DNA from 3 places in the Massilia aerilata genome. Region 2 is predicted to be linked to each of the others. Evidence: predicted binding sites of a transcription regulator. Region 2 holds the regulator's gene; each other region holds the start of a gene.
What was found. Region 2 encodes sigma-54, which starts transcription at its own class of promoters, with help from an activator protein. Its sites were predicted from a motif close to TGGCANGNAANCTGCTTT; they were not measured.
Positions count from the first base shown of each region.

Region 1: ACFPO9_RS22180 (TorF family putative porin) is a predicted target of sigma-54. The motif match lies at 1,825-1,842, and genes of this name have one in related genera.
Region 3: ACFPO9_RS22350 (pilin) is a predicted target of sigma-54. The motif match lies at 1,978-1,995, and genes of this name have one in related genera.

Region 1 is NZ_JBHSMZ010000016.1:585,951-590,361, forward strand. Features, by position in the region: gene ACFPO9_RS22170 (ammonium transporter) at 1-624, opposite strand, end outside; gene ACFPO9_RS22175 (P-II family nitrogen regulator) at 635-973, opposite strand; gene ACFPO9_RS22180 (TorF family putative porin) at 986-1,738, opposite strand; gene ACFPO9_RS22185 (accessory factor UbiK family protein) at 2,017-2,265, shown strand; gene ACFPO9_RS22190 (hypothetical protein) at 2,275-2,571, opposite strand; gene ACFPO9_RS22195 (YifB family Mg chelatase-like AAA ATPase) at 2,660-4,177, shown strand; gene ACFPO9_RS22200 (hypothetical protein) at 4,236-4,411, shown strand, end outside.
Region 2 is NZ_JBHSMZ010000010.1:105,729-110,139, reverse strand. Features, by position in the region: gene ACFPO9_RS15065 (enoyl-CoA hydratase/isomerase family protein) at 1-388, opposite strand, end outside; gene hpf (ribosome hibernation-promoting factor, HPF/YfiA family) at 494-862, opposite strand; gene ACFPO9_RS15055 (RNA polymerase factor sigma-54) at 921-2,411, opposite strand; gene lptB (LPS export ABC transporter ATP-binding protein) at 2,414-3,196, opposite strand; gene lptA (lipopolysaccharide transport periplasmic protein LptA) at 3,196-3,759, opposite strand; gene lptA (lipopolysaccharide transport periplasmic protein LptA) at 3,760-4,308, opposite strand; gene lptC (LPS export ABC transporter periplasmic protein LptC) at 4,337-4,411, opposite strand, start outside.
Region 3 is NZ_JBHSMZ010000017.1:24,169-28,579, forward strand. Features, by position in the region: gene ACFPO9_RS22345 (O-antigen ligase family protein) at 1-1,357, opposite strand, end outside; gene ACFPO9_RS22350 (pilin) at 1,437-1,916, opposite strand; gene sucD (succinate--CoA ligase subunit alpha) at 2,202-3,083, opposite strand; gene sucC (ADP-forming succinate--CoA ligase subunit beta) at 3,101-4,270, opposite strand; gene ACFPO9_RS22365 (DUF2889 domain-containing protein) at 4,325-4,411, opposite strand, start outside.

The DNA of each region.
Region 1 (4,411 bases), on a different contig from region 2:
CAGCACGGCCGAGAATTTGACGCGCTCGGCGAAGGCGCCGACGATCAGGCCGCAGGTAATGGCGGCGAAGGTGCCCTGGAAGGCGACGTAGATGAACTCGGGGATGACGACGCCCTTGCTGAAGGTGGCGGCGGTCGAGAACGTGGCCTTGGCCGGATCCCAGATGCCGTTCAGGAAGGCACGATCGAGGCCGCCGAAGAAGGCGGTCTTTTCCGTGAAGGCGATCGAATAGCCGTAGATGCACCACAGCACGATGATGACGGCGAAGATCATGAAGACCTGCAGCAGCACCGACAGCATGTTCTTGGACCGCACCAGGCCGCCGTAGAACAGGGCCAGGCCAGGGATCGTCATCATGATCACCAGCAAGGTGGCGACGAACATCCAGGCGGTGTCGCCTTTCTGCGGAACCGGCGCCGCGGCCGGCGCTTCGGCTGCGGGCGCCGCCGCTGCGGCGGCGGGCGTTGCGGCGGCGGGTGCGGCGACGGCGGGAGCGGCCGGGGCGGCTTCGGCTGCAGCGGCAGCAGCGGGCTTGGCGGCATCCTGGGCCAGGGCAGGCAGCGAACTGCCCAGCGCCAGGGCGACGGCGAAGCCTGCGATCATTTTTGTGATTGTGCGTATCATCGGGTTCCCCTTACAGCGCATCGTTGCCGGTCTCGCCGGTACGGATACGGATTACCTGCTCCAGACTGGAGACGAAAATTTTGCCGTCACCGATCTTGCCGGTGCGTGCCGCGCTCTGGATCGTGTCGATCACCTGGTCGACGATGGCGTCGTCGACGGCCGCCTCGATCTTGGTCTTCGGCAGGAAGTCGACCACGTATTCGGCCCCGCGATACAGCTCGGTATGGCCTTTCTGGCGCCCGAAACCCTTCACTTCGGTCACCGTGATACCCTGGACATTCAGCTCGGACAGGGCCTCGCGGACCTCGTCGAGCTTGAAGGGTTTGATGATGGCGGTGATCATTTTCATGCGTTTGCCTCTTCAGAAAGTTTTTGAAACAGACAGCAGGGCCGCGGACTTCCCGAGGTTTTCTCCGGACGGGCTCAGGTAGCCGCTGGTATTCGCCTTGATCCAGGACAGCGCGACCGAGCACACGCCCAGGTCCTTGGTCACGCCGAGCTTGTAGTCGGTATAGGAAAACGCGCCGTTGTGGCGGACTTCCTGGTGGCCCGCGTGCAGGTTCAGCACGAAGCCGCCGCCGACATCGACGTTGGCGCCGACATCGAGGTAGCCGCTGCCCTTGCTGTCGGCGGTGCCGAACAGGTTGGTCAGCGAGTGCGAGTACTTGATGTAGGCCGGACCGTAACCCAGCTGGCCGTACAGCTCGAAGGTGTTGGCGTTCGGGTGCAGGCCGTTGTCCGGGTAGAAGTAGTACAGGCCGCCGACGTCGTAGGTGACATCCGCGCTCAGGTTGCCGCGCTTGCCGGCGTAGATATCCCATTCCAGGTTGCCGCTGCCGCCCAGGTCCTTGGTCCACTTGATGGTGGACAGCCAGGTGCCCACGTACACACCGGTCGGGTTGTGCACGTAGTCGGCGCCGCCCTGCAGGGCCGGATCGAGCCGGCTCTGCGACAGGCCGCGGTAACGGTAATCGCTGGTCAGCGCCGCGTTGTAGCTCACTTCATTGTCCGGCTTCTGCTCCTGCTCCTGTGCGCCGGCCAGCCCGGTGGACAGGCTCCACACGCCCGCCGTCAGGATCACGATCTGCTGCCACTTGCTGCTTCGACGCTTCATACGACACTCCCTTATCAATGAACTTGGACCTGATGGGTTTACAATCCGAACTTCGCGTCCCTGTTTTTGTATGTTGTATGCTTGCTTTAGCAGGATGCGTGCCAACCCCTTGATCAAACGGCAAGGCTTGTATTCCCGGGCCTCGTCCCCATTCTTGGGATGCAAAAAATGACAACGATGCCGCAGGCGCGTGCGCCGTACAGGTGCATGCACTAAATCAGCGATGCACGCACAAAAAGAGTGCGCACATCGTGGTGCGGCCACTATGGATAAAGAAGATGGACATGAATAATTTCTTCAACGATCTGCAAGGCAAGATCAACCAGGCGATCGAGAATTCGCCGGCCAAGGACATCGAACGCAATGTGAAGGCCATGATGACCCAGGGCTTTTCGAAGCTGGACCTGGTGACGCGCGAGGAATTCGACATCCAGGCCCAGGTGCTGGCCAAGACCCGCGCCAAGCTCGAGGCGCTCGAAGTGCGCGTGGCGGAACTGGAAGCGAAGCTTGCGTCGGAAAAGGTGTAAGGCGCAGCTTTAACGCAGGGCGATGCGCCGTACGAGCCGCCACAGGGCGAACAGCGCGGCGCCGCCCAGGCTGACGGCGAAGACGATCGCCAGCACGATCCCCAGCGGATTCATGAAGCCCATGCTGTCGGCCACGAAGATCAGCACGCAGGCCAGCGCCAGCTGCGCCAGCCACACATGGCGCAGCGGCCGCAATGCCGCCACATCCCCGCCCCGCCGGAACCGCAGCGCCACGTAGAACACCGGCCCGCACAGCAGGCAGAACAGCAGCGCCACGACGGCGACGGTCAGGATCAGTTTCGGCATCCCGGCACTATACACATTTGGCCGCTCTCAAGAATCGCAGGCCTCCCAGCGCTCACCATCTGCAGGTCTTCATCCCGACAGGATCGCCATGAGTCTTGCAGTGCTGCGCAGCCGGGCCTTGGCCGGCATGGACGCGCCCTCCGTCAGCGTCGAAGTGCACCTCGCCAATGGTTTGCCCGGCATGGCCATCGTCGGCCTGGCGGATGCCGAGGTGCGCGAATCCAGGGACCGGGTCCGGGCCGCGCTGCAGAATTCCGGCTTCGAGCTGCCGAACCGGCGCATCACGATCAACCTCGCGCCGGCCGATCTGCCGAAAGAGTCCGGCAGGTTCGATTTGCCGATCGCGCTCGGCATCCTGGCCGCCTCGGAACAGATTCCATCCGAAGGGCTGGACCGCTACGAGTTCGCCGGCGAGCTATCGCTATCGGGCGAACTGCGCCCGATCCGCGGCGCGCTGGCGATGACCTTCGCCATGCACCGCAGCGCGGACGGCGCCAGACGCGCCTTCGTGCTGCCCCACGCCAATGCCGACGAAGCGGCGCTGGTGAGCGAGGCCGCCATCTACCCGGCAAACACGCTGCTGGAGGTATGCACCCACTTCGCGGCGCAGTCGGATGACGCGCGGCTGGCGCGGCACCGTCCGCCAGCTGCTCTGGCGCCGCCCCGCTATCCCGACTTCGCGGACGTCAAAGGCCAGCAGCACGTCAAGCGCGCGCTCGAGATCGCGGCGGCCGGGCTGCATTCGGTGCTGATGGTCGGTCCGCCGGGCGCCGGCAAGAGCATGCTGGCTTCGCGCTTTGCTGGCCTGCTGCCGCCGCTGAGCGATGAAGACGCGCTGGAATCGGCGGCGATCCAGTCGCTGGCCGGGCGCTTTTCCATCGAGCATTGGCGCCGCCGGCCCTTCCGCAGCCCGCACCACACCAGCTCGGGCATGGCCCTGGTCGGCGGCGGCGGCGTGCCGCGCCCGGGAGAAATATCGCTGGCCCATCACGGCGTACTGTTCCTGGACGAACTCCCGGAATTCAGCCGCCACGTGCTGGAAGTGCTGCGCGAGCCGCTGGAGTCGGGCCACATCACGATCTCGCGCGCGGCGCGCCAAGCCGACTTTCCCGCCAGCTTTCAACTCATCGCGGCGATGAATCCCTGCCCTTGCGGCTGGCTGGGCCATCCATCCGGCAAGTGCCGCTGCAACCACGAGGCCGTGCTGCGCTACCAGAACAAGATTTCCGGCCCCCTGCTCGACCGTATCGACCTGCAGGTGCCGGTGTCGGCAATGGCGCCGGAATCGATGGCGGCCCAGGCCGATGGCGAGCCCAGCAGCGCCATCGCCGCGCGCGTAACGCGCGCCCACGCGATCCAGCTGGCGCGCCAGGGCAAGGTCAACCAGCGCCTGGCGACGCGCGAGATCGACCGCCATTGCGAACTCGACGATGCCGCTGAGCAGTTGCTTCGCAATGCCATGCGCCATCTGCACTGGTCGGCGCGGGCCTATCACCGGGTTTTAAAAGTGGCGCGGACGATTGCCGACCTGGCCGAGGCGCGGCGGGTGCAGGCGGAACATGTGGCCGAGGCGATCCAGTACCGGCGTGGCCTGGTCGAATCCTGATTAAATATCTGCAACTTTTTTGCTGGCAGGCGGCGCGGGGCGCTGATACCATCGGCCCATGAAAATCCGTCTCCTCTCGCCGGTCCTTTTCCTCCTGCTGGCCGCCTGCAGCCCGAAATACAACTGGCGCGACTACGCCAGCCCGGATGCGCCCTACAAAATCACTTTCCCGGCCAAGCCGGCCAGCTTCACCCGCAGCGTCGACCTCGACGGTTTGCAGGTCAGCATGACGAT
Region 2 (4,411 bases):
GGCCGCTGTCCGGGCCGCCCTGGGCGATGCCCATGCCGCCGCCCATCACCACGCCATCCATCAGCGAGATGTAGGGCTTCGGATAAAAATGGATCAGGTGGTTCAGCGCGTATTCTTCGGTAAAGAAGTCTTCCAGCAAGGCACTGCCGCCAACAGGCGTCGCATGGCCGGCCTGGTGGAAAAAGCGGATGTCGCCGCCTGCGCACAGGGCTTTCTCGCTGGTGCTGGTGATGACGACCGCGGCGACGTTCGCGTCTTCGCGCCAGGCCAGCAGGGTCTCCGTCAGTGCGCGCACCATCTCCAGCGACAGCGAGTTCAGGGCCTTGGGGCGGTCCAGGGTGATGATGCCGGTGCCGTTGGCAAGCCGGGTCTGCACGTGTTCGCTCATGTTCTTTTATTTATGAAAGGGAAAGCAGTATTGTAGCGCGGCCAAAAAAACGAAAAGGGCGCCAGATGCGCCCTTCGTCTTGCCTATGCTGCGCCAGCGGAACGATCACGCTGCAGCGGCAGCTTCTCCTCCCTCAAGGTCTTCGTTGGCCATGCGTTTTAGTGCTGTGTGACTATGATCCTGCAGCATCTGCTTGTACTTCTGGACCTGGCGGTCGAGACGGTCCATCAGCATGTCGATCGCCGCGTAGAGGTCATGTGCGGCGCTGGCGACGTGAACGATCTTCCCAGCAACACGCAAGTTGATCTCGGCCTTCTGGCGTTTTTCTTTCTCGGTGAGATTGTCTATGCAGAGGATGACGTGGGAGTCGATCACTTGATCGAAATGGCGGGTGATGCGTTCGAGCTTGTTCTGTACGTATTCACGGATTGCTGGGGTTACATCGAGATGATGTCCGCTGATAGTGAGATTCATACACACTCCTTTGAAGATGCGCTGTCAGGTAACCAGTATCTGGGTGCCCTGCAGCTTATTACAAGGATTTGCGGAGGCTGACGGGCGGGATCTTCAGCGCCTCACGGTATTTCGCGACCGTGCGGCGTGCGATAACCATTCCCTGTTCCCCTAGCATCTCCGCGATCTTGCTGTCGGATAAAGGGTTCTTGGGGTCTTCTGCTCCTGTGAGTTGCACGATGAGAGCCCGGATCGCCGTCGAGGATGCTTCACCGCCTGCCTCGGTCGCGACGTGACTTCCGAAAAAGTACTTCAACTCAAACATGCCGTGCGGCGTCAGCATATATTTCTGAGTTGTGACGCGAGAAATTGTGCTCTCGTGTAGACCTAGTGTATCAGCTATCTCACGTAAAACAAGGGGCCGCATGGCAACTGCGCCGTGCGAGAAAAAGTTCCGCTGGCGCTCGACGATAGCTTGCGCCACGCGCAGGATCGTGTCGAAGCGCTGGCGCATGTTCTTGATGAGCCACTTGGCTTCCTGCAACTGTGCATTCAGCTGCGATTCCGATTTCCCCTGTTTCAGCAAGGCGGCGTAGATGCTGTTCACGCGCAGGCGCGGCATCACTTCCGGATTCAGCTGCACGCTCCAGCCGTCCTTCGCGCGGCGCACGATCACGTCCGGCACCACGAAGTCGGAGACGTCGGAGGCGAAGGCCGCACCCGGATGCGGATTGCACTGGCGGATCACGGCCTGGGCTTCGCGCAGGTCTTCGTCGTCGCAGTCGAGGGCCTTCTTCAGCTTGTTGAATTCGCGCTGCGCAAACCAGGTCAGGTAGCGTTCGACGATGACCAGCGCCATGCGCCGCGTCACCATCGCCACGCCGGGCATGCGCCGGATCTGCAGGGCCAGGCATTCGGCGGCGCTGCGCGCGCCCACGCCCGGCGGGTCCATGCTCTGCACCAGCGACAGCGCGGTGCGCAGTTCCTCGAATTCGATCTCGAGTTCGGCCGGCAGGCGCGCGTGGATGTCGTCCAGCGATTCGTCCAGGTAGCCGTTGTCGTCGAGCGAGTCGACCACGATCTCGACCAGCGCGCAGTCGCGCGGCGAGAGGCAGGTCAGGCGCACCTGTTCCATCAGGTGCTCGCGCAGCGAGATGGGGCTGGCTTCCAGCTGCGGGCGGCCGTCCTCTTCCTCGCCGCCGCTGCCGCTGCCGGAATGGCCCGACTCGCCCCACTCCATCTCGTGCTCGGCGCCGCCGGCTTCGCCGCTGTCGCCGCCTTCGGCTTCGCTGCCGCCGCTGCCGCCGTTCTCCTCGCCCTGGCCGGACGCGGGGGGCGCATCGGGCGTGGTGTTGGTCGAGGAACCGTTGTTGATGGCGCCGTCCGCCAGCAGGCGCACGGAGCGGTCGAGCGGATCGTCGAGGCGTTCGAGCAGCGGATTCTCACCCAGGACTTGTTCGATCTCCTGGTGGAGTTCGAGCGTGGACAGCTGCAGCAGGCGGATCGACTGCTGGAGTTGCGGCGTCAGCGCAAGGTGCTGTGAGGTCTTGAGTTGCAGCGTCTGTTTCATGACTACATCCTGAAGTGTTCACCCAGGTAGACACGGCGGACGGATTCATTCGCGATGATGTCGTCGGGCCGGCCCGAGGCCAGCACCGCGCCCTGGTTGATGATGTAGGCACGGTCGCAGATGCCGAGCGTCTCGCGCACGTTGTGGTCGGTGATCAGCACGCCGATGCCGCGCTCTTTCAGGAAACGCACGATACGTTGGATCTCGATCACGGCAATTGGATCCACGCCGGCGAAAGGTTCGTCCAGCAGCACGAAGCGCGGGTCGGTGGCCAGTGCGCGCGCGATCTCCACGCGGCGCCGCTCGCCGCCCGACAGCGACAGCGCCGGGTTCTCGCGCAGCTTCTCGATCTGCAATTCGGCCAGCAGCTCGTCCAGGCGTTCCTGGATGCGCGCCTTGCTCAGCGGCTTGCCGTTCTCGCGCTGCAGTTCCAGCACCGCGCGGATGTTCTCTTCCACCGTCAGCTTGCGGAACACCGAGGCTTCCTGCGGCAGGTAGGACAGGCCCAGCATGGCGCGGCGGTGGATCGGCAGGCTCGTGATGTCGGTGCCGTTGATGACGATGGCGCCGGCATCGGCCGGCACCAGGCCCACGATCATGTAGAACGAGGTGGTCTTGCCGGCGCCGTTCGGGCCCAGCAGTCCCACCACCTCGCCGCAGGCGACCTGCAGCGAAACGTCGCGCACCACCAGGCGCTTGCCGTAGCTTTTCTGCAGCCCCTTGGCGACCAGGGTGCTGCCGCCGCTTGCGACGGCGGTCGGGGTGGCGTCTGCGTGTACTTCCATCATTGCTTTCCTGCTTCCGGTGGCGCCGCCGGCGTAGGGCGGCGCGTGTAAAAAGTGACGCTGACGCGGTCCTTGCCGGGCTTGTCGGCGCCGCTCACGTCATTCATGTTCAACAGGACTTCCTTGCGGGCGTCGTAGGAAATGAACGGGCCGCTCATCTCCCTGGTCACGGTACGGCCGTCGAGCTGCCTGATCGTGGCATGCGAGATCAGCTTGACGATGTCGGTGCGCTCGTCGTATTCCATGCGCTCGCCGTAGCCTTCGTCCCACTCGTCGGCGCCGCCGTCGCGCTTCTGGCGGAACGACGCGGCCTTGCCGTTCGCCCCGAACAGGACCACGGAGCGGTAACCCTCCGGCGTTTCCCTGATCTCGGCGCGCTCCGCCTTCAGCAGCATGCTGCCGCGGGTGCCGATCACGTTGCCGGTCAGGATCACGGTCTGGGTGGCCTGGTCGATCGTCGCCTTGTTGCCTTCGACATTGAAGGGCTTGAGCGCATCCGCCCGCTCGGCCTGCGCGAGCGGCATCAGCAACAGCGCAAGGGCAGCGGCGAGTGCGCGCTTCATTTACTGCTTCCCTGCCGGCGCGGTGCGGCGCGGCGCGATGATGATGGTGCTGCGGCCGCCGCCCGCCTTGCTCTCGCCGCTGGCGTCGTTGAAGACGTTGGCCTGCTCGGTGCGGTTGTCGTAGGAGATGAAGGGACCGTTCACCTCGCTCGTCATGCGCTTGCCTTCCAGCTGCTTGACGACGGCATTGGCGAACAGCTTGACCACTTCGGTGCGCTCGTCGTATTCGATGCGCTGGGCCTGGCCTTCGGTCCACAGGTCGGGGCCGCCGTCGCGCTTCTGGCGGAAGCTGGCGGTCTTGCCCGGCGCGGCGGTCAGCGTCAGCAGCATGTAGCCCTCCGGCGTTTCCTTCAGCACGGCCTTGTCCGACTTGATCAGCAGGGTGCCGCGGGTCAGCACCACGTTACCGGTCAGGATGCGGGTCTGGGTGGCTTCGTCGATGTGGCCGTTGTCGAAGTCGATCTGGGCCTGCTTGAGCGAATCGGCGCGCTCGGCCGAAGCGGTCAAGGCGGCCAGCGACAGCATGGCGACGGCGATTATTTTTTTCATTGAATGCGGTCCTTTCAGGTTGTTCCTGTCAGCGTTGGCCACGCGGCGGGTAGACGATCCGGCCGCGCCCGCCCAGCGTCAGCTGCTGGGTGGCGTTATTCGC
Region 3 (4,411 bases), on a different contig from region 2:
CCGACCATACCAGTCCGCACAAGGCTGCCGCCGCAAGCATGGCCGTGACGATGCGCGCTGCCGGCGATGGCGCCGGCGGCGCCATACCTGCATCGAGCGAACGCAGCCAGCCGCCGGCGCAGCCGATGACGAGTGCGATGGCAAGCTGACTCTGCGGCATCACGAGCACGCCCGAAAACAGGCCATCCACGAAGATGGCGGCGCAAGCCATCAACAAGGCGGCCAGGATCTGCTGGTTGTGCACATCCTCCGCCGCAATCCGTTTACCGCTGCCGGCCAATGCGCGCACGCCCAGAACGATGGCGCCGAGCAGGCACAGCAGGGCCGGAACGCCCCATTCGGCGCCGATCTGGAACAGCCAATCGTGAGGGTGGGCGCCAATATAAAGCTTTGCACCCTCGTGCGCGAAGTGCTGCGGGCCGACGCCCAGCCAGGGGTGGGCAGCGATCAGCTGCAGCGCCAGTTTCCACAGCAGCGTGCGGCCCGAAGACGGGTCGGCCGCCGTGCGTGCCACGACGTTCGATGGCACGCCGATCGACCCCAGTCCGGCGAGCAGAGGCAACAGAATGAATCCGAGCACATAGACGACGACGCCGGCAAGGGCGGTCAGCGCCATCATTTCCAGCAGTGCGCGTGCATGCGAGCGGCGCAAGAGCAGGACTGCGACGCCGGCGGCGCCGAACGCCAATATGGTAGCGCGCGCTTCGCTGACAAAGAGAAGCGCCCACCAGAACGCGGCCAGGGCAAACCAGGTGCGGCGTATGACGGTTCTTTTCGGCGCCTGCAGGCACAGCAGGACGATCAGGGACAGCAGCGCGGTTTGGGTATGGTTCAGGAAGCGGACATTGCTGAAGCCGACGGCCAGCACATGCATGTCGATCTGCACACCGCTGGTCAGCGCCGCCGCATACATCAGCAGGACGCGCAGGGAATGAAGCAGGCAGGCCACGCCCATGCAGACCAGGACGGCTTGCAGGCCGCCTTTGCCGGTGCGGGCCAGTTCCGCGGCGAGGAGTGCTGCGGCCAGCAGCAGGAGCAACAGGATCGACCACTCGTAGATCGCATGGCGCAGCGAAAAAGCCATCGACACCGAGATCGCGCCCAGCGTGAAGAAAGCTGCCAGGCACATTCGGGCGGCGGGACGCATGCCGCTAACGGCTTGCGCCGCACCGCGCCCTGCGATGACCGCGCCGGCGAGGATTGCCAGCAGCACGAGCTGGGCACAACGCTGCTCGTCGTGGCCGGAGCACCACAGGAACGCCACTGCCATGGCGGCGATCAGGAGCAGGGAGAACCAGGGCCGGTCCGAAAATGCGGGAAGAGACAAGCGCGAAACCGGATGTGCGGAGCTGGACATGGGTCACCTCGTGCCTGGAGGATTTTTGAGAGGAAAAGAAAAAGCCGCCCGAGGGCGGCTTTCTTGTACTGTGGTCAGATTACGAACCCGACGGAGGAGTCACGCTGTTCTTGGTCAGGGTCTGTGCCGCCGTGCTATTCGAAGCAGTGGTAGTGACGCGCCAAGTAATGGTGGTCTGATTTGCGACAGCCGACGGGGTCATCGTGAAGGTCGTGCCATTCACACCGCTACCGATACCGGCTGCAGCAAAGGTTGCGACGATTTCGCCGTCGGTGACAACAGCGCCCGACAGCTCTTTGGTCGGGGTGAAGGCCGGGACTTCGGCAGTGCCGCTGTCGCAGGTAGTTGCCACGCCGCCGTTTTCCTGGATGCAGTTAGCAACCGCGGTCTGCAGCGAAGCAACAGAGCTCATTGCCGCACCAACCTTGGCCTTGATGGTGTAGTTCGAGTAAGCCGGGATAGCAACAGCTGCCAGGATACCGATGATGGCAACAACGATCATCAGTTCGATCAGGGTGAAGCCGGCTTCGGCTTTCTTCATCATTTTCGGTGCTTTCATGGTGTTTCTCCAGTTTTGGTACGACGTTTAAAGGGTGACTGCTTGCTTCTGCCCTCTACTATATGCAACCGCCGTGCCAGGTCGTTTCCAGGCAGAATCGTTAGCACCGAGACATCAAAACGCCGTGCCAGCGCCACTTTTTGTCAGTACTACCCTTGCCGTATGACAATTTTTGTCAGCCGGGTATGTCAAAAATTGTCCCTTGTCGAAAAATGTCGGCATCCCGGCAAAAAAAACGGGGAGCCGAAGCTCCCCGTTTGCATCACTACTATTAGAACGAATCGATTACAGCATGGCCTTCAGCAGGCGAGCCATTTCCGACGGGTTCTTGGTGACCTTGATGCCGCAGGCTTCCATGATTTCCAGCTTGGCTTGCGCGGTATCGGCGCCGCCCGAGATCAGCGCGCCGGCGTGGCCCATGCGCTTGCCCGGAGGCGCGGTGACGCCAGCGATGAAGCCGACGACCGGCTTCTTCATGTTGTCCTTGATCCAGTGAGCAGCATTCGCCTCGTCCGGGCCGCCGATCTCGCCGATCATGATGACCGCGTCGGTGTCCGGATCGTCGTTGAACATCTTCATCACGTCGATGTGCTTCAGACCGTTGATCGGGTCGCCGCCGATGCCGACTGCCGACGACTGGCCCAGGCCCAGTGCGGTCAGCTGGCCGACTGCTTCATAGGTCAGGGTGCCCGAGCGCGAAACGACGCCGATGCGGCCCTTCTTGTGGATGTGACCCGGCATGATGCCGATCTTGATCTCGTCCGGGGTGATCAGGCCTGGGCAGTTCGGGCCCAGCAGCAGGGTCTTCGAACCGGCCTTGGCCATGCGGTCCTTGACTTCCATCATGTCACGGACCGGGATGCCTTCGGTGATGCAGATTGCCAGGTCGAGTTCGGCTTCGACGGCTTCCCAGATCGCGGCGGCGGCGCCTGCCGGCGGCACGTAGATCACGGACACGTTGGCGCCGGTGTTCTGCTTGGCTTCCTTGACCGATGCGAAGATCGGAATCCCTTCGAAGTCTTCACCAGCTTTTTTCGGGTTCACACCGGCGACGAAGGCTTCACGGCCATTCGCGTAATCGCGGCACATGCGGGTGTGGAACTGGCCGGTCTTGCCGGTGATACCTTGGGTGATGACTTTGGTGTCTTTGTTAATCAGAATCGACATGTTATTTCCTTTGCGAATTAGGCTTGGCCAGCAGCAGCGGCGACGACCGACTTCGCTGCGTCTTCCATCGTGTCTGCGGCGATGATCGGCAGGCCCGAATCGGCCAGCATCTTCTTGCCCAGGTCTTCGTTGGTGCCCTTCATGCGGACGACCAGCGGCACCTTCAGCGAGACGGCCTTGGATGCGGTGATCACGCCTTCGGCGATCACGTCGCAGCGCATGATGCCGCCGAAGATGTTGACCAGGATGGCTTTCAGGCCCGGGTTCTTCAGCATGATCTTGAATGCTTCGGTGACCTTCTCGGCAGTTGCGCCGCCGCCCACGTCCAGGAAGTTGGCCGGCTCGCCGCCGAACAGCTTGATGGTGTCCATGGTGGCCATGGCCAGGCCGGCGCCGTTCACCAGGCAGCCGATGTTGCCGTCCAGGGAGATGTAGGCCAGGTCGAATTTCGATGCTTCGACTTCAGCCGGATCTTCTTCGTCCAGGTCGCGGTAGGCCACGATTTCCGGGTGACGGAACAGGGCGTTCGGGTCGAAGTTGAACTTGGCGTCCAGGGCGATGACCTTGCCGTCGCCGGTCACGATCAGCGGGTTGATCTCGGCCAGCGAGCAGTCGGTTTCCCAGTAGGCTTTGTACAGGCCTTGCAGGTTGGCGCGGGCAGCGGCGATCGAGCCTTCCGGCACGCCGATCTTGCGGGCGACGTCGTCAGCCTGCGCGTCGGTCAGGCCGACCGACGGCTCGATCACGACGTTGTGGATTTTTTCCGGGTTGCTGTGCGCGACTTCTTCGATGTCCATGCCGCCCTCCGACGAGGCCATCAGCACGATCTTCTGGGTGACGCGGTCGGTGACCAGCGAGACGTACAGTTCTTGCTTGATGTCGGCGCCTTCTTCGATCAGCAGGCGGCGCACTTTCTGGCCTTCCGGGCTGGTCTGGTGGGTGACGAGCTGCATGCCCATGATCTGGTTCGCGTACTCGCGCACCTGGTCGATCGACTTGGCAACCTTCACGCCGCCGCCCTTGCCGCGGCCGCCAGCATGGATCTGCGCCTTGACTACCCAGACCGGGCCGCCCAGCTCTTCAGCTGCCTTGACGGCTTCGTCCACCGACATGCACGGAATGCCGCGCGGAACGGTCACTCCGAACTTTCGGAGGATCTCTTTGCCTTGATACTCATGGATTTTCATGCTGGCTTCCCTTCTTCGTTTACTGATGTGAATACGGTTGGATAAATAAAAATACTACCCCGATACCACCTTCAAGGCCCAGCGCGGGTAGTACTTCGCGACGGCGGGGCCGTCGGTGCGCAGCGCGTGGCAGCGGTCGAG